Regions from separate parts of the Rhodovastum atsumiense genome, predicted to be linked through region 2. Evidence: predicted binding sites of a transcription regulator. Region 2 holds the regulator's gene; the other holds the start of a gene.
What was found. The regulator LexA, encoded in region 2, represses DNA repair genes until DNA is damaged. The targets are predictions, from matches to a motif close to TGTTCTANNTANGTTC.
Positions count from the first base shown of each region.

Region 1: a site for LexA is predicted at 8,171-8,186, ahead of NBY65_RS00830 (ImuA family protein). Genes of this name have one in related genera too.

Region 1 covers NZ_OW485601.1:196,368-207,508, forward strand. Annotated here, with positions in the region: gene NBY65_RS00805 (cysteine desulfurase family protein) at 1-835, opposite strand, end outside; gene NBY65_RS00810 (GTP-binding protein) at 838-1,539, opposite strand; gene NBY65_RS00815 (ATP-binding cassette domain-containing protein) at 1,536-2,357, opposite strand; gene NBY65_RS00820 (error-prone DNA polymerase) at 2,616-5,891, opposite strand; gene NBY65_RS00825 (Y-family DNA polymerase) at 5,930-7,420, opposite strand; gene NBY65_RS00830 (ImuA family protein) at 7,417-8,115, opposite strand; gene NBY65_RS00835 (trans-sulfuration enzyme family protein) at 8,342-9,550, shown strand; gene NBY65_RS00840 (2-hydroxyacyl-CoA dehydratase) at 9,629-11,141, opposite strand, start outside.
Region 2 covers NZ_OW485601.1:1,277,374-1,288,514, reverse strand. Annotated here, with positions in the region: gene NBY65_RS05680 (hypothetical protein) at 1-270, opposite strand, end outside; gene NBY65_RS05675 (dihydroorotase) at 267-1,550, opposite strand; gene NBY65_RS05670 (aspartate carbamoyltransferase catalytic subunit) at 1,543-2,478, opposite strand; gene NBY65_RS05665 (hypothetical protein) at 2,615-3,529, opposite strand; gene gltX (glutamate--tRNA ligase) at 3,816-5,210, opposite strand; gene NBY65_RS05655 (ComEC/Rec2 family competence protein) at 5,291-7,417, shown strand; gene ybaL (YbaL family putative K(+) efflux transporter) at 7,350-9,161, opposite strand; gene lexA (transcriptional repressor LexA) at 9,307-10,026, opposite strand; gene NBY65_RS05640 (molybdopterin molybdotransferase MoeA) at 10,189-11,141, opposite strand, start outside.

The sequences.
Region 1 (11,141 bases), 1.1 Mb from region 2:
GACAGGCGAGACGAATGCCCTCGATCAGGCGATCGCGCAGGTGCACCAGGCGGGCATTGTCCTCGGCCATCTCGCTGCGGGCCAGTTCCGCCGCCCGCCCGAGGCCGACGATGCCGGCGACGTTCTCGGTGGCGGAGCGCAGGCCGTGCTCCTGTCCGCCGCCATGAATGATCGGCTCCAGGGTCACGCCGGTGCGCACATACAGCGCCCCGACGCCCTTCGGGCCGTGCAGCTTGTGCGCCGACACCGACAGCAGGTCGACCGGCAGGCCGGCAAGATCGAGCGGCAGCTTGCCGGCCGCCTGCACCGCGTCGGTGTGGAACGGGATCCCGGCGTCACGAGCGATCCGGCCGATCTCGGCGATCGGCTGCAACGTGCCCACCACATTGCTGGCCGCCATCACCGAGATCAACCGCGTGTGCGGACGCAGCGCCCGCCGCACCGCATCGGGATCGATCCGCCCAAAGCCGTCGACCGGGACGAAGCTCACGTCGACGCCCTGGCGTTCGAGGAAACGTGCCGTTTCGATCACGGCCGGATGCTCGATTACGCCGACCACCAGATGGTGCCGGCCGCTGCCGGACGCCTGCACGGTGCCGATCAGCGCCAGGTTGTCGGCTTCGGTGCCACTCGCGGTAAAGATGATCTCCTCGCGGCGGGCCCCCAGCAGCGCCGCCACCTGGGCACGGGCGGCCTCCACCGCGGCACGCGCCTCCCGGCCGGGCGCGTGCAGGCTGGACGGATTGCCGGCCATGCCACTGATCCAGGGGGCCATGGCCGCGCCGACCCGCGGATCGAGCGGTGTCGTCGCGGCGTTGTCGAGATAGGCCACCATGGCTACTCGCCCCGGTAGAAGGTCTGGTTCTCCAGGGCCCGCACCACGCCGAAATGCGCCTGCCAGCCGATCTCCTTCTTGCCCGCGCAGATCGTGCAGGTGCCGACCGGGGGATTACCGCGCAGCACCAGCTTGCCGGCGATTTCCGGGGTGGCGGCGACGGCAGCCGCCAGGGTGTCGATGCCGATGCCGTGCAGCGCATCGACCTCGCGAATGCGGACCTCCGGCGCCGCATCGAGGATGCGCGCCCGGAACACCTCCCGCTCGGCCTGTGAAACCCGGTCGATCTTCGTCACCACGGCGATGTCGGCCAGCGACAGCATCGGGCCGATCTTGCGCGGCAGGTTCATGCCGCTGGTCGCCTCCAGCACGATGATCCCCAGGCCGCCATCAACATAAGGCGAGCAGCGCAGGCAAAGACCGGCGGTTTCCACCAGCAGCAGGTCCGCCTTCACCGCACCGGCCCATTGCAGGGCATCGCCCAGCACCATGACATTGCAATGATCCGGGCAGAGCTCGCCGGAATAGACCTTGCGGGTGGGGATGTTGAACTCCCGCGCGAAGATCTCGTCTTCCTCGGCGAACTGCACGTCGACCTTGAGGAAGGCAACGGCCAGGTGCCGTCGCTGCAGATGCCGCACCACATGGCGCAGTACCGAGGATTTCCCGGTGGTGGCGGTGCCGGCACAGACAACGAGTTTCATGGCACTATCCCGCCTGCAAAACTGGCGACACGCTCGCCCGCGCGGATGCGCTCCCGCAACTCGGCCAGCGCGTCATCGAGCCGCCCGACCTGCGGCGCCAGTCGCCGCTCCTGCTCGTCGGTGTACAGCACCCGGTCGATCCGCCCGTCCCTGATCACCAGCCGGTAATCCGAGAGCAGGGCAATGCGCGGATCATGGGTGACGAAGACGAAGATCTTTTGGGAATTGCGCAGCAGTTCGAGCGCACGGGACCGGTTGATGCCGGCGTTCTCCACCTCGTCGAGCAGCACGATCGGGGTGTCGCAGATGACCGCTGCGTCGGCGATCAGCAAGGCGCGGGTCTGGCCACCGGAGAGCTCGGTCATCCGGCTCGAGGTCAGGATCGGTTCACCGGTCAACTGATTCGCAAAAATCAATGTCCGTTCCACCATGTCCTTGATCCGCTCGGCGGAGCCGTTGCGGACCGCGGCATGGATGTGCAGGAACTCGTCGACCGGCAGATCCGACAGGAAGGTGGTGTGCTGGGTGATCAGGGCAATCGGATTGTGTGCCGGGTCGTCGCGGTAGCGTGGCGACGGCGGCGCGCCATTGATCAGGATCCGGCGTCCGGTCGGCGTGTCACCATTGGCGAACAGCTCGATGTCGTTGATCAATGTGGTCTTGCCCGAACCAGTACGGCCGACCACGCTGACGACATCGCCGATCCGCAGATCCAGCCGATCGATGGAATCGGGCGTGCCATCGCGGCCATGACCACCCAGAATGGAAATCCGTTCAATCCTGGCCGTTTTTTCAGAGTCTGGAATGATAAGAGTCACCGGCCGGAACCCAACCTTCCATCGCCATGACAGGCAAAAAACTCAACAATGACGGCAGAGGCCGGGCGTTCACCAGCCCGGAAATGTAGAATAAATTGCATCAGGAACGACGACATTCACCGTCAAACCTCCATTCTCCGCCGCATGTATATTTTATCATAGCACTCGCACGAAAAGCGATTGTCTAAAATCCTATGTTACCATGGGCTTTCCGGCATGATTGCAGGCACCGGGGGCAGTGGAATCGAAAATCTCCGGTCAACGAAAATCCCGGCTTGCCGGCAGACGAACGGGCGATTGCACCGCATCCGCATTGGCGCTGGCCGTCTTCCCCCGCATCAACCCGGCCAGCAGCTCCGTGCGATCCTGCAGCCCGTGGCAGATCAAATGGATGATCGGCACCTCCGCCTGCTCCGCCTCGCGCTCGACCCGGCCTTCCGCGACCAGCAGCCGCGCGCCGATCAGCGCGGCCCGGTCACGGGTGGCGATATCGCCATGGACCACCAGATTGGCCTGCCCGAACTCGTCCTCGACGGTGATGAAGACGATGCCCCTGGCCGTGCCCGGACGCTGACGCATCAGCACCAGCCCGGGCAGGCGCAGCCGGGCACCGGCGCGTGCCGTCCGCAGCCGTCGCGTGTCGTCGCAGCCAAGCCGTTGCAGATCCTCACGCAATACCGCCAGCGGGTGCCGGCGCAGCGACAGCCCGGTGGCGCCGTAGTCCAGCGCTACCGCCTGCCCGGCAGTCTCCGCCGGCAGCGTCGCCGCAGCCTCGCGGAACAACGGCAACTCCCCCCAGTCCTCCGCCTCGCCGACGCGCCGCAGCAATGACGGCACGTCACGCTCGACCGCCCTTGCCTCCCACAACGCGCCACGACGGCCAATGCCCAGGCTGGCGAAGCCATCCGCCTCGGCCAGCATCACGATCGCCCGCCGGCTCACCCCGGCCCGCCGTGCCACCTCTTCCACGGATGCATACGGCGAGCCGTTGCCGAGCTGCCGGGCCTGGACGATCCTCGTTCCTTCTGCCTTCGACAGCCCCGCCACCAGGCGCAGGCCCAGGCGCAGGGCATGCCCGTCCGCACTGCAAGGCTCGGGTTCGAGCGTGCAATCCCACGCGCTCGCGTTCACATCGAGCGGCCGCACCAGCACGCCATGCTCGCTTGCGTCCCGCACGATCTGCGCCGGCGCATAGAAGCCCATCGGCTGGCTGTTCAGCAGTGCCGCCGCGAACACCGCGGGATGGTGGCATTTCAGCCAGGCCGAGGCATAGGCAAGAAGGGCGAAGGATGCCGCATGGCTTTCCGGGAAACCATAGGAGCCGAATCCCTCGATCTGCCGGAAGACCCGCTCCGCCAGGTCCGGATCGTAGCCGCGGGCGACCATGCCGCCGATCAGTCGCTCGCGATAGACGCCGATGCCCTGCGTGTATTTGAAGGTCGCCATGGCACGGCGCAGCTCATCGGCCTCGGCGGGCGTGAAGCGGGCGGCAACGATCGCCACCCGCATCGCCTGCTCCTGGAACAGCGGCACGCCCAGCGTGCGACCGAGCACCTTCTCCAACTCATCCGGAGGCCCGTGCTCCGGCGACGGCTTCGGATAGCTGACGACCTCCAGCCCCCAGCGGCGCCGCAGATAGGGATGCACCATGTCGCCCTGGATCGGGCCGGGACGGATGATCGCCACCTGCACCACGATGTCGTAGAAATCCCTGGGCCGCAGCCGCGGCAGCATGTTCATCTGAGCCCGGCTCTCGACCTGGAACACCCCCAGGCTGTCGGCCCGCCGCAGCATGGCATAGGTCACCGCGCAGTCATGCGGCACCCGGGCAAGATCCATCGGGATGCGCCGATGCCGCCACAACAACGCGAAGCCTCGGCGCAGGCAGGACAACATGCCCAGCGCCAGGATATCGACCTTGAGCAGGCGCAGCGCCTCGATGTCGTCCTTGTCCCATTCCAGCACGGTACGCCCGGCCATGGCGGCATTGCCGAGCACCGCCATCTCCGTGAGCCTGCCGCGGCTGATGACGAAGCCACCGACATGGGTGGCGAGATGGCGCGGGAAATCCTGGATCTCCTCCGCCAGCTCCAGGGCCAGGCCCAGCCGTCGATCGGAGGGATCGAGCCCCTCCGCCGTGGCGAGGTCGTGCAGACTCTGCTCCGGCCCCCGGCACGCCCGCGCCAGCCGGCCGGTGACGTCTTCCGACAACCCCAGCGCCTTGCCGACCTCGCGGATAGCGCTGCGACCGCGATAGCGGATCACGGTGCCGGCAATGGCGGCACGATCGCGGCCATAGCGGTCATAGATGTGCTGGATCACTTCCTCGCGCCGCTCGTGCTCGAAATCGACATCGATGTCGGGCGGTTCATTGCGGCTGGCAGAGACGAAGCGCTCGAACAGCAGATCATGCCGCGCCGGATCGACGGCGGTGATGCCGAGCACATAACAGATCGCCGAGTTCGCAGCCGAACCGCGCCCCTGGCAGAGAATCCCCTTGGCACGGGCAAAGCGCACCACCTCGTGCACGGTGAGGAAATACGGCGCATACCCCAGTTGCCCGACCAGCTCCAGCTCATGCGCGAGGCGCGCGGCGATGTCTTCCGGCACCCCCTCGGGCCACCGTGCCGCGGCCTCCGCCGCCACCCGGCCGGCCAGCGTCTGTTGCGGCGTGCGGCCGGGTTCGAGGATCTCGTCGGGATATTCGTGGCGCAACTGGTCGAGCGAAAAACCGCGACAGGCCTCCAGCACACGCACGGTGTTGGCCAGCGCATCCGGATGCGCGGCATAAAGCCGGGCCATCTCGGCCGGGCTTTTCAGGCAGCGCTCGGCATTCGGCTCGGCGGCGAAGCCGATCGCATCCACCGGAACGCCGAGCCGGATCGCGGTCAGCACATCGGCCAGCCGGCGACGCGCGGGATGATGATAGCGCGGATCGGTGGTAGCCAGCAGCCCGGCCCGCCCCGCCGCCGCCACCCCGGCGAGATCCCCAAGCCGGCGCCGGTCGTTGCCGTCATGCAGAAACGGCGCCGTGCAGAACAGCGGCAATGCCAGCAGCGGCCGCAATGCCACCGCATCCTCCCGCAGCCGCGCGGCGAAACCGGCATCGGGCCAGGGCGGCGCGATCAACGCCAGCACCCAGCCTTCGGCGTGGTCATACAGATCCTCGCGGCCGATGCGGCATTCCCCCTTCGGTGCCCGCATGCGGCCCAGCGACAGCAGGCGCGTGAGACGGCCATAACTCGCCCGATCCGTCGGCCAGGCCAGATAGGCAACGCCGTCTTCCAGTTCGAGGCGGGCACCGACCACGAATGGAAAACCCAGCGCACGGGCAGCGAGATGCGCTCGCACTACCCCGGCGAGACTGTTGCGGTCACAGACCCCGATCCCCGCCTGCCCTAGCGCGGCCGCAGTTTGCACCAGCTCGGCCGGGTGTGATGCACCATCCAGCAACGAGAAATTGGAACGGGCGCCGAGTTCGGCGAAACCAAAAGGAAGGCCAGGGGCTCCGCCCCTGGACCTGGCTGGGGCCAGCGGCCCCAGACCCCAGTTCGCGCTGCGCGGCAGGGGGGTCATGGGAAATGACCGTGCAGGAACCAATGGCCGGGCCGGACAGGGACACAGCCGATCCAGAGACGGGCACCGCTGACCAGCGACACGCGGTAATAGTCCCGCACCGGCCGGGCAGCCGACTCACGCCACCATTCGGGTTCCAGGCGCTCCGGGCCTTCCGCCCAGGCGACCGGATGCATCACACCGTCCAGGCACAGCCCTGCAGGTGGACCATCCGGCTTGGACAGCACGACCTGCAACGGCAACGGACGCGACAGCAGACATACCGGCCGCGCACGACGCGGCTCCGGTAACAGCGGAGAGACCGGATCGGAAGCGCCAACCCGCCGGACCGCCCGTTCGGGCCAATGGCTGGCAACAGGCATCAGGCGCCAGACCGCAACCCGCTGCGACAGGCGATCGAACAGGTTCGCCAGCGCCGCTTCGCTCCGGCCGGGATCCTTGCCGGAAACAGGAATGCCCTGTTGCACAGCGTCGAGCGGATTGGTCACGTCGGCCCGCAGCGTGAAGCGCTCGAAGCCGGCCCCCGGCTCCAGCCGCTCCAGCTTCCCGGCAAACAGGCGGCGCAGATGCGCGGGCTGGCGCGTGGGCCGGACCGTGCCGATGATCAGGTCCTGCACGTGATGGTCCACGCGGACGGCACGCAGCGTCACCTGCCGCGCCCCCTGCCCCGCCGCTTCCAGGGCCCGGCACAACCGGTCCAGCAATTGGTCCAGCGCGCGCTCGATCCCGGGACGGGTCAGCACCGGCTCGACGAAGTCCCGGGCCACCGCCAATCCAGGCGTGGGCCGCACCGGCTGCAGCGGACGGGACCGCGTACCGGCGAGCCCATCCAGCGCATCGGCCAGTTCCCGCCCGAAACGCCGCACCAACGGTCCGCGCGGCTGGCGCAGCACCTCGCCGACCCGCTGCAGGCCAAGCCGGTGCAGCCCGGTCAGGCAATCCGGATCCAGCCGCAACACCCCCAGCGGCAACGTCGCCATCGCCACCCGCTCCTTCCCCGGCGGCAGGATCGTGCCGTGCCGCCCGGCCCGCGCCAGCGCCGTGGCAACCGCCGCCACGCCGGCCAGCACCGCACGGGCCGTGAACCCACCCCGTGCGAGGCTGGCATGGATCTGGTCCAGCAGCGCCGCCTCCCCGCCGCAGAAATCGGTGCAGCCGGTCACATCCAGGATCAGCCCGTCCGGCGGATCGACCGCGGCCAGGGGGGTGAAGCGCAGCGCCCAGAGCGCCAGCCGCTCCAGGGCCGCCCGGTCCGCCGCCGGGTCGTCCGGCCGCAGCACCAGGGCGGGATGCATCGCCTGGGCATCGGCAAGCGCCTGCCCCGGCCGCAAGGTCGTGCCCGGCGCATCCACCGCCACCAGGCGCCGCTGCTGGCCCTGCGTCGTCCAGGTGGCGAGGGGCTGGCCTCGCAACGCCGGCTCGCACCGGCGCAGGCGATCCGTCGCCAGCCGGGGCAGGACCAGCGCCAGGAAGCGACGCTGGCTCATGAGGCGACAGGAAGGGCCGTCACGAGCGCGGGCCGGAGCCTGCGCTCCGCCGCATGCCATGCGAGCCGCCATTCCGCAGGCCGCCCCCCCGCCCCGCGCAACAGCGTCAGTCGCCAGCAGGGACGTTCGGGATCCGGCACGGCCTCCGCCGCCACGCGCCAGCGTGTGCATGCCACCGAAGGGTGGATCCTGTCGGCATCCGGCAACAGCAGCAGCCCGATCCCACCCCCGGCCTCGGCGGCCAGTTGCAGGCGACGGGTCGCGGTCATGTCGGGGGGATGGCCATCGACCATCAGCACGGCCCCGGCGACGGCAGGACAGCGCAGCGCCTCCTCCAGCGCCCAGAGCCCGTCCGTGGCACGGCCGGCCCGCACCAGCACCAGATCGGCGGGGCTCAGGCCAAAGGCGGCAAGCCCGGGCGGCCAGAGATCGGGCTCGGCGCCGATCCACAGCACCGGGCCGGCGGCACGGGCGAGCAACAGGCCACAGAAGCCGACAGCCGCGCCGCGATCGGCCGCCAGTACCTCGTGCAAGGCGGCGCGGGCAAGGCCGCCCCGGGGCAGGACCCTGTCCGCCTCGGCACAGACCGGAATGACACCCGCCGCCGCGGCGCCACCCCCTTCGAGGCGGGCAATCCGCGCCCGAAGCTGGTCCAGGACCGCGGCGCGGTCGGCAGAGGGGGGTGCTGCAACCATGGCCTGTATCGCCCTTGGGTTCATCGCTCACGGGAGATCCTAAACCCAGGAACCTGAACATAACAAGAACATTTCTGCCAGGTCACGACGCAGCGGGGGGCGCGTCCCTTCCCGGCAACATGCCGACCTCAAAACAATCACGGTGCAGGCGTGGCTTGACCCGGCTGTGCCGGGCCGGATCAATATCCTGAGCCGTCGTCATGAGACGGCATTGCGGAGAAAGACCATGACGGAGAAGATGCGGGGCTGGGGCCCGGCCACCTGTGCGCTGTACACCGGCGAGACCACACGGGGCGTGGGAGAGCCGGTCACGCCGGGCCCGGCGATGTCGGCGAGTTTCCTCACGCATCCCGATGCGGTCGGCTTCTCCGCCAACGACCTTGGTGCCGCGGCGCCGCATTTCTACACGCGCTGGAGCAATCCGACGGTCGAGTTGCTGGAGACCCGACTGGCCGCGCTGGAGGGCGGCGAAGCGGCGGTGGCCTTCGCCAGCGGCATGGCGGCGGTGAACGCCCTGTTCAGCGACCGGCTGGCCAGCGGCGACCATCTGGTGCTGTCCGATGTCTGCTATGCCGGCGTCGCCGAACTGGCGCAGGATACCCTGGTGCGGTCGGGCATCGCGGTCACGACGGTCGACACCTCCAACCCCGAAGCGGTCGCCGTCGCGCTTCGCCCCAATACGCGGCTGGTGCATATCGAGACGCCGGCCAATCCGATCCTGCGCCTCGCCGACGTGGCGGAGATCGCCCGCATCGTGCATGCCGGCGGCGCGGAACTGTCGGTGGACGCCACCATCGCCACCCCGCTCGGCCTGCAGCCGCTCGCGCTCGGCGCGGATTACGTGGTGCATTCGCTGACCAAGTATATCTGCGGCCATGGCGATGCGCTCGGCGGCGCGGTGATCGGCGGGGCCGAGCGGATGGCGGCGCTACGGCGCGGCAGCCTGATCCATCTCGGGGCCTGCCTCGCCCCGTTCCAGGCCTGGCTGATCCTGCGTGGGCTGGAGACGCTGGTGCCGCGCCTGCGCCTGCACGAGGCCAATGCGCGCGCGGTGGAAGCCTTCCTGGCCGACCATCCAAAGGTTCGTGCCGTGCACTGGCCGGGTTCGCCGCGGCATCCGCAGCATGCGCTGGCGCAGCGGCAGATGCGTGCCTATTCCGGGCTGCTGGCGTTTTCGGTGCACGCCGACGGTGCGGCACTGGCCCGGCGCATGGCGGAGCGGATGCGGGTGATTTCCTATGCGGTGTCGCTCGGCAAGACCAAGAGCCTGCTGGTCTACATCCCGACCGAGGACATCCTGCGTTCGTCCTTCCGCCTCACCGGCGCGGCGGCGCAGTCTTATCGTGACTGGACCGGCGAAGGCACGTTCCGTTTCTCGGTTGGCCTGGAGGATGCTGCCGACATCATCGCCGACCTGGAGGAAGCGCTCGGTTGAAGGCATGCCGCGCAGCGCTTATGGGGTGCAGGGGCCGTGTGGCCCCTGCCGGGTCCAGGGCAGAGCCCTGGCCTTTCTTCAAGCTGCTGCCTTCTCCGTAAGTACTTCGATAAACGCTTCCACCCTGGTCTTGAGCTGGCCGGTATCGCTCTGGGAGTAATCGGTGGCGAGTTCCAGCACCGGGATGCCGTGTTCCTGGAAGCGGTTGATGAAAAGGTTCTTGGTCAGCCCGTAGCAAGGGCAGAACTTCAGGTAGGTGTACAGCACCGCGTCGACATTGTACTCCTGCGCCAGTGCAAGGGAGGTTTCAATCCGCCGTTCCAGCGGAAACTGCCGTGCGCAGGGTGTCTGGTCGAGATAGGAATTGGCGAGTGCCTGCCAGGGATCGCCGGTTTCGTCGGTCTGGTGCAGGAACGGACCGAGGCCGCTGCAATGATCTTCAACGACGATGCGCGCGCCGATCTCTTCCTCGATCAGCTTGAGGATGCGGCGGTCGCCGTCGGCCACCACGCCGCCGCACATCATCAGGCGCAGCCGCCTTGTGCCGTCATCGGGCACGGCGGCGAGCCGGCGCTGCAGGTCTTCCAGCAGCGGCACCTGTTCCTCGGGTTCGAGGTAGAAGAACAGCCGGGTGATCTCCAGGAACTCTTCGCCGGTCACCGGCGGATTGTTGCGCTTGCGCAGGGCCGAGATCTCGCGCAGCAGCACGCGAATGCGATTGAACAGGCGGATCTGCGCCTGCACGTCCTCGTCGTGGATTTCCTTGCCGGTGAGCTTTTCCAGTTCCTCGCGAAAGCTCAGGATCTCGGCGCGGAAAAAGCGCCGCGCGCTGTCGCTGTCGGCGTTGCGGGGCACGATGAAGCCGCGCGAGGGCTTGTAGAAGCGGTCGATCGCCTGCGAGGTGGCCCGCATCGAATCGCAGGTGTAGAAGGTGAAGACCTGATCGATGGCGCGGGCGGCCGGGGTTTGGGTGGCGAACTGGCCGAGCACGCTTTTGGTGAAGTCGCAGAACACCGCCTTGGTGACGTGCTCGCCGCGGGAGACTTCCTCGGGGCTGCCGCATTTGAACAGGCGCTGGTAAGCGGCCCCGGAGGCACTGATCAGTTCCAGCGGGGTGTAGTTGCAGAGATAGCCGACCTTCTTCACGTCATCGCGGGCGATGAACTGCGCCTCGGCCTGGGCGATGCGGGCGGTCACGTCGGAGAGGTCGGCCCGCACCCCGCCGTCGCCGCGCCGAAGCACGCGGCGGCGTTCCTGCTGAAAGCGCTGCGCATAGACCGCGGCGCCGAGCGCGCCGGCATAGACCAGATCGAGCCGCGCCGGCCGGACCTTCAGGCCGACCAGCGTCTCCAGGGCGTGCTTCATGCCGACATTGTTCGACACCCCGCCGGTGAAGACGAGGTCATCCTCCAGCGGCACCTTGCTGACCAGGTTGCGCACCCGCCGCGCCGAGGCGAAATGCAGCCCGGCGGCGATGTCCTGGCGGCGCAGGCCGCGGGCGCGCAGGGAGATGATCTCGGACTCGGCGAACACCGTGCACTGGCTGGAGATCGCCGGCTGGGTCTCCGCCTCCAGCGAGGCCGGGCCGATC
Region 2 (11,141 bases):
CAGGTAATAGAACGGCGCCGCCACCAGCACGGAGAGCAGGCGGTAGCCATAGGGGGATTCCGGCATGGCGCCGCCCGGCTCGCCCAGCAGCGCCAGCAGGAACGGCGCATAGTCGTCGCGGGGGACGGTGCCGAACGCCATCAGGCGGAAGATCACGAAGTAGAACGGCGACAGCGCCACGGCCACCAGCGCGAACAGGGCGATGCGGCGGGCCAGCACCACGGCGGTGCCGGGGCCATGGCTCGCCGTATGGTCCGGACTGGGGGTCACGCGGTGGCTCCGAACACGCGGCGTCCCGCTTTCCAGGTTCCGATCACCTGCCCTTCCAGCGCGCGGTTGTCGAAGGGCGTGTTCTGCGCCTTGCCGGGCAGGGCGCCGGCCTGGACCCGCCAGACATGCTCGGGATGGAACAGGCAGAGATCCGCCGCCGCGCCCTTGGCCAGCGTGCCGGCGCCGACCCCGAGCAGGCGCGCCGGCCCGACGGTGAGCAGCGCGACCGCCTCGGCGAGCCCCAGCGCCCCGCCATGCACCTGGGCCAGCGTCACCGCCAGCAGCGTCACCAGCCCCGCGCCGCCGGCGGAGGCCTGGGCGAAGGGCAGGCGCTTGTCGTCGGCGTCGCGCGGCTGGTGGTCGGAGGCGATCGCGTCGATGGTGCCATCGGCCAACGCCGCCACCACTGCCCGCCGGTCGGCCTCCGCCCGCAGCGGCGGCGAGAGCTTGGCATAGCTGCGGAAATTGCCGATCGCCCCTTCGTTCAGGTCGAAATAGGGCGGGGCGGTATCGCAGGTGACGCGCAGCCCCTCGTCCTTGGCCCGGCGGATCAGCGCCAGCGCCTCGGCGGTCGAGACATGGGCGAAATGCACCGCGCCCCCGGTCATGCGCGCAAGCCGGATGTCGCGCGCCACCATGATCGCCTCGGCCTCGGCCGGGATCGCCGGCAGGCCGAGCCGGGTCGCCAGTTCCCCGCGCGTGGCGGCGCCGCCGGCGGCGAGCGAGGGCTCTTCCGGGTGCTGCACGATCATCGCGCCGAAGCCGCGCGCGTAGGTCAGCGCCAGCGCCATCTGCCGGGCGCCGCCGATGGCGCGGGCGCCGTCGGTGAAGGCGATCGCCCCGGCCTCGTGCAGCAGGCCGAGCTCGGCCATTTCCTCGCCGCGACAGCCCTTGGTCACGGCCCCGTAGGGCAGGATGGTCAGGCTGCCGGTGGCGGCGCCGCGGGCCAGCAGCAGATGGACCAGCGCCGGGTCGTCGATCGCCGGCTGGGTGTCGGGCAGGGCCGCGAGCGTGGTGATGCCGCCCGCCGCCGCCGCCTCGGCGGCCGAGGCGATGGTCTCGCGGTATTCGAAGCCCGGCTCGCCGAGGGCGGCGCGCATGTCGACCAGGCCGGGGCAGAGCACCGCCCCGTCGCCCTCGATCACGGTGACGCCGTCGGGCCGGCCGAGCCCGGTGCCGAGATCGGCGATCAGCCCGTCGCGGATCAGCAATTCGCCGGCCTGGTCGAGCCCGGCAGCGGGATCGAGCAGGCGGACGCCGGTGATGAGCGTGTCAGTCATTGCGTGCCGCCCGGCGGGAGAGGGTGTCCAGCACCGCCATGCGGACGGCGACCCCCATTTCCACCTGTTCCTTGATGACGCTGCGGTGCGGGTCGTCGGCGACCTCGCTGTCGATTTCCACGCCCCGGTTCATCGGGCCGGGATGCATGACCAGCGCGTCCGGCTTGGCCCAGGCGAGCTTGGCGGCGTCGATGCCCCAGAAGCGGAAATACTCGCGCGCGCTCGGCACCAGGCCGCGCGCCATGCGCTCGCGCTGCAGGCGCAGCATCATGACGATGTCGGCGCCATCCAGCCCCGCCTTCATGTCGTGGAAGACGGTCACGCCGAGTCGCTCGACCTCGGCCGGCAGCAGCGTCGGCGGGCCGATCAGCCGTACCCGGCTGCCCATGGTGGTGAGCAGGTGGATGTTCGACCGCGCCACCCGGCTGTGCAGCACGTCGCCGCAGATGGCGACGGTCAGGCTTTCCAGCCGCCCCTTGCGCCGGCGGATGGTCAGCGCGTCCAGCAGCGCCTGGGTCGGGTGCTCGTGCGTGCCGTCGCCGGCATTGATGACCGCGGCGTCCACCTTCTGCGCCAGCAGCGCCGGCGCGCCGGACTGGTCGTGGCGCACCACCAGCAGGTCGCAATGCATGGCGTTCAGCGTGGCGGCGGTGTCCAGCAGCGTCTCGCCCTTGTTCACGCTGCTGGTCGAGACCGACATGTTGATCACGTCGGCGCCGAGTCGCTTCCCGGCCAGTTCGAAGCTCGTGCGCGTGCGCGTCGAATCCTCGAAGAACAGGTTGATCAGGGTGCGGCCACGCAGCAGGTCCCGCTGGGTCTTGCCGGAGCGGTTGAGCAGCACGTAGCTCTCGGCGAGATCCAGCATGGCGCCGATCTGGGGCGGATGCAGGCCCTCGATTTGCAGCAGGTGGGGGATGGGGGGAAGCAAGGCAGGAATCCCGGCGACGTTCGGCGCCGGACGTTACAGGCGAGTTTGCGTGGATGCCAGCGCCTGCGGATGCGGGGAATGACGGGGATGGCCCGCCATGCCGGGGCGGCAGGGCGCAGCGCCCCGCCTGGTGCGCTTATGCGCGCAGGGTAATCGTGGTGGCGTCGACCAGGCTGGTGCCGGTGCTCAGTTGGCTGTGCGTCAGTTGGAAGGCGTCGGCGGCGTAGCTGCCGGCGAAGCGCAGCCGCCCGGCGGTGGCGCCGTTCTCGGTCAGGGTCAGCACGCCGTTGGCGAAGCGGGCCGCGGTGATGTTGTGGCCGAGCAGGTCGATGTGATCCTGCGCGTGGAACACCGAGGTGGCGGAGAAGCCGCTGATCAGGCCGTGGAAGTCCCGCAGGTTGCCGATCCGCAGGTCGTCGCCGCCGAGGAAGCGGATGGTCTGCCCGCTGCCGACCGCGCCCGTCGTGGTCAGGTTGGGGGTGGCGACGAAGCCGTGCAGCGGGGTGGCCTGCTGGAAGCGGATGGTGCCGGTGCCGATGACGGAGGCGTCGATGGTCGCATGGCCGCCGACATCGATGACCCCGTTATTGGCCAGCCGCGCGCCCGTAGCGGCGGCGTGGACGGTGATGTCGCCCATCCGGCCGCTGGTGATGGTGCCGCGATTGGTGAACTGCCCGCCAGCCGCGGCAATGTCGATGCGCAACTGGCCAGCGCGCTGGAAATCCGTGCTGTCGGCGCGGATGGTGCCGAGATTGGTGTTCTGCCCGCTCGCCCGGAGGGTGCCGGCGAACACGTACTGGGTCGGCACGTAGCTGTAGTTGGTGGCGCCGACGCTGGTGTTGCGCGCCAGGGTCACGCCGGAGATAGCGAGCGTGGGCGGCGCCGTCTCCGTGCCGACGAGCTGCACCGTGGTGCCGGACAGCGTGGTGTTGCGGAAGGTCACGGTGCCACTGGACACCACCAGCGTGCCATCCGGGCGTGTTTGTGCCGTGGTGTGGGCCATCGCCGTGGTGAGTGCGGTCTGGCCGCCGGTGCGGGGCTGTACGGGCATCGTGGTATCTCCTAAAGATAGAAATGCTCGACAGACAAATGCTGGCAGATTGATCCCAAAATATGAACCGTTAATCACCTCCAAGAACCGGTAAGGTGATCAAGAAAATGCGAGAGTTTTGCTTAAAGTTTTATTTTGGAATTTAAATAAGAATTTGAACTGAAATACAGGTTGAGGCGAATGCGTCGTGTTTTCTACCGGCGCAATGCGTTTTTGTTAAAAACGACATCGCCCGACACGTCGGTAGACGTGTCGGGCGATCAGGCGGCGATGAAAAAGCGAGGGATCAGGCCGCGGCGGCGGCGATCCGCGCCAGCGCTTCCTCGCGGCCGAGGGCGGTCAGCACCGCGTCGATCCCCGGGCTGACGGTGCTGCCGGTCAGTGCCGCGCGCAGCGGCTGCGCCACCGCGCCGAGCTTGCGCCCGCTGCGCTCGGCATAGGCGCGCAGCGCCGCGTCGATCGCGGCGGTTGAGAAATCGGTGTCGGCGAGGGCGGCGCCGACCTCGCGCAGCATCAGGCGGTTCTCGGCCGAGAGCAGGGCGGCCGCCTTCGGCTCCAGCGGCAGCGGCAAGGGGCGGGCGAGGAAGGCGGCGGCATCGGCCAGCTCGACCAACGTGCGCGCCCGTTCCTTCAGATGCGGCATCAGGGCGGCAACCCGGTGCGCGGCATCGGTGCCCAGCGCGAGGTCGGTGCGCCGGGCGAGCAGCCGCAGCACCTCGGCGGTCAGCCGCTCATCCGCCGCGGCGCGGATCCAGACCCCGTTCACATGCTGCAGCTTGGCATAGTCCATCCGGCTCGCCGCGCGGCCGACGCCGTCGATGTCGAACAGCCGGATGGCGTCCTCGCGGGAGACGATCTCCACGTCGCCATGCCCCCAGCCGAGCCGCAGCAGGTAGTTGCACAGCGCTTCCGGCAGGTAGCCCATCTCGCGGAATTCGGTGACCGACTGCGCGCCGTGCCGCTTCGACAGCTTGGCGCCATCGGCGCCGTGGATCAGCGGTACATGGCCGAAGCGCGGCCGCTCCCAGCCCATCGCGTCATAGATCTGCGCCTGGCGGAAGGTGTTGGTCAGGTGGTCGTCGCCGCGGATGACATGGGTGATGCCCATGTCATGGTCGTCCACCACCACCGCGTGCTGGTAGGTCGGCGTGCCGTCGCTGCGCAGGATGATCATGTCATCGAGCTCGGCATTGGCGACCCGCACCTCGCCCTGCACCAGGTCGTGCACCACGGTCTCGCCTTCGCGGGGCGCGCGCAGGCGGATGGCGAAGGGGGCGCCCGGCGGGGCCTCGGCGGGGTCGCGGTCACGCCAGGGGCTGACGATGCGGCCGCGGCCCTCGGCCTTGGCCTGCTCGCGCATGGCTTCCAGCTCGGCGGCGGTGAGATAGCAGCGATAGGCCCGGCCCTTCGCCAGCAATTCCTGCGCGACCTCGGCGTGGCGCGCCTGCCGGGTGGACTGGAACACCGGCGGCTCGTCGGCCTCCAGGCCGAGCCAGGCCAGACCTTCGAGGATCACGTCGACCGCCTGCTGCGTGCTGCGCTCGCGGTCGGTGTCCTCGATGCGCAGCAGGAAGGTGCCGCCATGGTGACGTGCGTACAGATAGTTGAACAGCGCGGTGCGGGCACCACCGATGTGCAGCAGGCCGGTGGGCGAGGGGGCGAAGCGGGTACGGACGGTCATGACGGCATCCACGGCTGAGGCGGCGCTTCTAGCATGGGGATGCATGACGGGAAGAGCAGGGCCGGCGTAGCGTATCGGCCATGCAACGAGTCGCCATCGCAACCGCGCGGGCCTGGCATGAGGCGCTTGGCGCGGCGCGGCAGCGCCTCGCGTCCTGGGCGGAGGCCGAGTCCGGGCGGTTCGCCCTGTGGCTGCCGGTGCTGATGCTCGCGGGGGCGGTGACGTTCTTCAGCCTGCGGGCCGAGCCGCCACGCTGGCTCGCCCCGGCGCTGCTGGCCGGTGGCGGCGCGCTGCTGTGGGGCGGGCGGCGGTCGCTGGATGCGCGCGCAGCGGGGGCCGCGGCCCTGGCCGCTGCCCTCGGCTTCGGCGCCGCGCAGTTCGCCACCTGGCGGGCCGTGCCGCTCGCCGACGTGCCGACCCGTGCCAGCATGGCCGAAGGCACCGTCCAGGCGGTCGAGCCGCTGCCGCAGGGCCGGCGGGTGACCCTGGAGGGGGTGACCCTCGATGGTGTGGCGTTCCCACGAACCGTCCGTCTGCGTTTGCGCGCCGATGATACCGGGCCGGTCGAGGCGGGGGACCGCCTGCGCGTACGGGCGCTGCTCCTGCGCCCGGCCGCTCCCGCCTATCCCGGGGGCTGGGACCTGCAGCGTGACGCTTTTTTCAGTGGCCTCGGTGCCTTTGGCAACGCCCTTGGGCCGATGGTGCGGCTCTCCCGCCCGGGCGCCACCGGTGTGTCGGGCCGCATCGAAGCCTTGCGCGAGGCGATCAACGCCCGCCTGATGGCCGCCTTGCCCGGCAGCCCCGGTCCGATCGCGGTTGCCATGCTGACCGGCAGCATGAGCGGTATCACCGAGGCGGATCGCCTCGCCTTCCGTGATTCCGGGCTGTTCCATCTCCTGTCGATCTCGGGCCTGCACATCGCCACCGTGGTGGCGATTTTCTTCGGTGTGGCGCGGCTTGGCCTGGCGCTGTCGGAATGGGTGGCGCTGCACTGGCCGATCAAGCAGGTGGCGGCGCTGGCCGCGCTCGCGGGGGCCGGTTTCTACACCGTGCTGAGCGGCGTGCAGGTGCCGGTGCTGCGCTGCCTTGCCATGGCGGCCCTGGTCACGCTGGGCCTGCTGGTCGGGCGCCGCGCGCTCACGTTGCGGGGGCTCGGCTTCGCCATGGCGCTGCTGGTGCTCGCCGTGCCCAGCCAGGTCATGGGGCCTTCCTTCCAGATGAGCTTCGCCGCGGTGCTGGCGCTGATCGCGGGCTTCGAGAAGCTGCGGCCGGCCTTCCTGCGGCTGCGCGGCGAAGGCAGCCGGGGCCGCCGCGCCCTGGCCTATGTCGTCGGGCTGATGGCCAGTTCGATGCTGGCGGGATCGGCCTCGGCACCGTTCGCCGCCTACCATTTCGGACAGGCGCAGGTGTACCAGGTGGCGGCGAACCTGATCGCGGTGCCGCTGACCGAGATGGTGGTGATGCCGCTGGGGGTGGCCGGCCTGTTCCTGATGCCCTTCGGCGCCGAGGCACTGGCGCTGGTGCCGATGGGCTGGGGGCTGGAGGCGGTGCTGTGGGTGGGGCGCGCCGTGGCCGCCTGGCCGGGGGCCACCATCCGCGTGCCGCACATGCCGTCCTGGGGGCTCGCGCTGTTTGCCTTCGGCCTGGTCTGGATGGGGCTGTGGCGGACGCGGATCTGGCTGGCGGGGGGGCTGGCGGTGGCGCTCGGCCTTGCCTCCCCGGCCTTCGAGCGCCCGCCGGACCTGCTGCTTTCGGCCGACGGGCGGATGATCGGGCTGCGTGCCGAGGACGGCATGTTCGTGCAGCCGTGGAATGGCCCGCGCATCACCCAGGAGGCATGGCAGGGGCTGTGGCAGGCGCGGCTGGCCGGGCCGCTCGGCTGCGGGCTGGCCCCCTGCTGGCTGCGGGCCCGGCCGGACGGGCCCGCAGCCGTGCTGGTGCGTGGCGAACCGCCGGCGACGGTCTGCGCCGCCGCCGTGGTGGTCTCGCTCGAACCGGTGCGGCTCGGCTGCCGTGTCCCGGTGGTGGACCGCTTCTCCGTCTGGCGCGAGGGCGCCCACGCCATCTGGCTCGATCCGGGCGGCGCGCGCGTGCTCTCGGACCGGCAGTACCGGGGCGAGCGGATCTGGATGCCGCGGCCTACGACGCGATCGCGGCTGCCGCCGGGACTGGTGCCGGCGCTGCCGGAGGAACTGCCAGAGGAGTGACCGCGCCGCGGTGGAGCACGGCGGTGATCATGCCGCGGGCGATCTCCCGCTCACCCATGATGGCGTGGGTGGCGCCATGGGAGGTCAGGTGCTCGACCTCGGCATCCGAATGGGCGCGGGCGAGGATGAGCAGGTCGGCGCGGATGGCGCGGGCCTGCTCGGCCGCCTGGCCGGCTTCGAAGGCTTCGGGGATGGTAACGCAAAGTACGCGGGCGGTGGGGAGGTCGAGCGCCTGCAGCACCCGCGCATCGGCGGCATTGCCCACGATCACCCGCAGGCCGGCGGCGCGTGCGGCCTCGGCCCCGTCCGGTTCGGATTCCACCACCACCACGTCGACTCCGGCCCTGGCGAAGGCTTCGCAGACCAGGCGGCCGACGCGCCCGTAGCCGATCACCGCCGCATGGTCGCGCAGGCCGACCGGGGCGATCTCCGGTGCGGTGGGCGGCGTCGGGGGCAGGGCACTGGCCGGCGCCGTGGCCGGGCGTCGCGGCTCGGCCTGGGTCCGCGCCTCGGGCAGGCGCGGGGCTTCCGGCACGCGGCGGCGTTCGGCCAGGGCGAAGGCCAGCGGGTTGATCAGGATCGAGAGAATGGCCGCGGCCAGGATCAGGTCGCGCCCTTCCGGCGGCAGCAATCCGATCCCGACGCCGAGCCCGGCCAGGATGAACGAGAACTCGCCGATCTGCGCGAGGCTCGCCGAGATGGTCAGGGCGGTGCCGTGCGGATGGCCGAACAAGCGGACGATGGCGTACGCCGCGAGCGACTTGCCCAGCACGATGATGCCGAGGGTGACCAGCAGCGGGACCGGCTGGTTGAGCAGGATGGCCGGGTCGAACAGCATGCCGACCGAGACGAAGAACAGCACCGCGAAGGCGTCGCGCAGCGGCAACGATTCCTGGGCGGCGCGATGGCTGAGCTCGGACTCGCTCAGCACCATGCCGGCGAAGAAGGCCCCGAGCGCGAAGGAGACCCCGAACAGCGCCGCCGCGCCGAAGGCGATGCCGAGCGCGATCGCCAGCACGCCGAGCCGGAACAGCTCGCGCGAGCCGGTATGGGCGATCATGTGCAGCAAAGCGGGGATCAGCCGGCGCCCGACCACCAGCATCAGCGCCGCGAACAGCACCACCTTGCCCAGGGTGATCAGCACCACGCCGGCGGTGCCGGAGCCCAGGGCCCCGGCGATCCAGGCGGCCAGCCCGGTGGTGCGCGGCGCCTCGCCCGCGAGCAGGCCGGGCAGGGTCGGCAGCAGCACCAGCGCCAGCACCATGGCGATATCCTCGACGATCAGCCAGCCGACGGCGATGCGGCCGCGCCCGGTGTCGAGGATGCGGTACTCCTGCAGCGCGCGCAGCAGCACCACGGTGCTGGCGACCGAGAGCGCGAGGCCGAAGATGAAGCCCGCGGCGAGCGACCAGCCCAGCCAGGCCGACAGCCCCATGCCCAGCACCGTTGCGCAGGCGATCTGCACAACCGCGCCGGGCACGGCGATGGCGCCCACCGAAATCAGGTCCTTGAGCGAGAAATGCAGCCCGACGCCGAACATCAGCAGAATGATGCCGAGTTCGGACAGTTCGTTGGCGAGGCCGAGATCGGCGACGTAGCCCGGGGTGAACGGGCCGATGGCAAGCCCGGCCAGCAGGTAGCCCACGATCGGCGACACCCGCAGCCGCTGCGCGATCACGCCAAGTGCGGCAGCCCCGACAAGGGCGGTGACGATGGTCGCGATGAGTGGGGTCTGATGTTCCATGTTGCTCCGCCGGCCAGGGACTTCGGAAAGGCCCTGCTGATGAAGGGCCGGCGGGGGGCAACGTCAATAAGGACCAGGGTGGTAAAGTGTTGCCACGGCCGGGTTTTTGGCCACCGGCGCGGTGACGGTGGCCCGGCCGTGCCGGTCAGTAGCGCCGGAACAGCGCCACCAGGCGCCCCTGCAGCTTCACCCGGTCGGACGGGAAGATCCGCGTCTCGTAGGCGGCATTCGCCGGCTCGAGCGCGATCGAGTTGCCGCGCCGGCGCAGTCGCTTGAGCGTCACTTCCTGGTCGTCGATCAGCGCCACCACGATCTGCCCGGTCTCGGCGATGTCGCCGCGGCGGATGATGACGGTGTCGCCATCGAGGATGCCGGCCTCGACCATCGAATCCCCCGACACGTCGAGGGCGAAATGTTCGCCGCTGCCGAGCAGCGCCATCGGCACCTCGATCTGCGGGCCGTCGTCGCGCAGGGCCTCGATGGGCGAGCCCGCGGCGATGCGGCCGAGCACCGGCAGGGCCACCGCGCCCGCCTCGCTGGCCGCCCGCACGCCAACAAGGCGCTGGGTGAAGTCGCCGCGGATGACGTTCGGGGCGAATCCGGGATCGGTGCGCGGCGCTTCCAGCGACACCATCGTCCGCGGCGTCAGCGCTTCCGGCAGGCGCACCACCTCCAGGGCCCGGGCCCGGTGGTGGCGGCGGCGCAGGAAGCCACGCTCCTCAAGCGCCGAAATCAGCCGGTGGATGCCGGATTTCGACTTGAGCTGCAACGCTTCCTTCATTTCCTCGAAGCTAGGTGAAAAGCCGGTCGTCTTGAGGTGGCGATCGATGAAGATCAGCAGTTCGTGCTGCTTGCGAGTCAACATGACGGAACTCCCCTGGCGTCTGTTCCACCGGTCGGGGAGTGGAACAAATCAGCAACTGGGGCGATGTTCTAGATAAGTTCCCCTCGTTCCGTCAAGCCCGAGATCGCAACCTTTTCATGACGAGCTTTCCGATCGTCGCGCCTCGCTCACAAACCCGGCGTCTCACAGGCCCAGCGTGTCGAGGCGGATCACCTGGACGGTGGCCCCGGCGGGCAAAGCGGGGGCCTGCGGTTCGCGCAGGATCAGGGCATCGGCCTGGGCCAGCAGGCGCAGCATCGACGAATCCTGGGCCGGGAAGGCGGTCACGACCAGCGTGCCGTCGGGCTCCGTCGCCAGGGTGGCGCGCAGGTGGTCGAAGCGCCGGTCATTGGCCGGCAGCGCCGCGCCCAGCACCGCCTGGGTGACCGGCAGGGGCGCGCCCTCCAGCCCGGCCAGGCGCTGCACCGCGGGCAGCAGGAACACGATGCCGCAGACCATGGCGGAGACGGGGTTGCCGGGCAGGCCGATCATCGGCACCTCGCCCAGCCGGCCATGGATCAGCGGCTTGCCCGGACGGATCGCCACCGTCCAGAAATCGATCTCGAGCCCGCGTTCGCCCAGGGCGGAGCGCACCAGGTCATGGTCGCCGACACTGGCGCCGCCGCTGGTGACCAGCAGGTCCATCCCCCGTGCCGCATCCGCCGCCGCCGCCAGCGTCGCCCGGTCGTCCGGGGCGATCGGCAACACCACCGGCTCGCCCCCGGCGGCGCGCACCAGGGCGGCGAGGGCATGGGCGTTGGAAGAAACGATGCCGCCGGGCGGGATCGGGTCGCCGGGCAGCGCGATCTCGTCGCCGGTCGCCAGGATGGCCACGCGCGGGCGGCGATGCACCTGCAGCCAGGGATGGTTCCCGGCAGCAAGCAGGCCGATGTCGCGCGCGCCGAGCCGCCGGCCGGCCGGCACCAGCACCTGGTCCGTGGCGAAATCCTGCCCGGCCTGGCGGATCCAGCGTCCCGCCTGCACCGCCTCGCGCAGCGTGACGGTGTCGCCCTCGGCGGTGGCGTCTTCCTGCAGCAGGATGGCGTCGGCGCCTTCGGGGATCACGCTGCCGGTGAACAGCCGCACCGCCTCGCCGG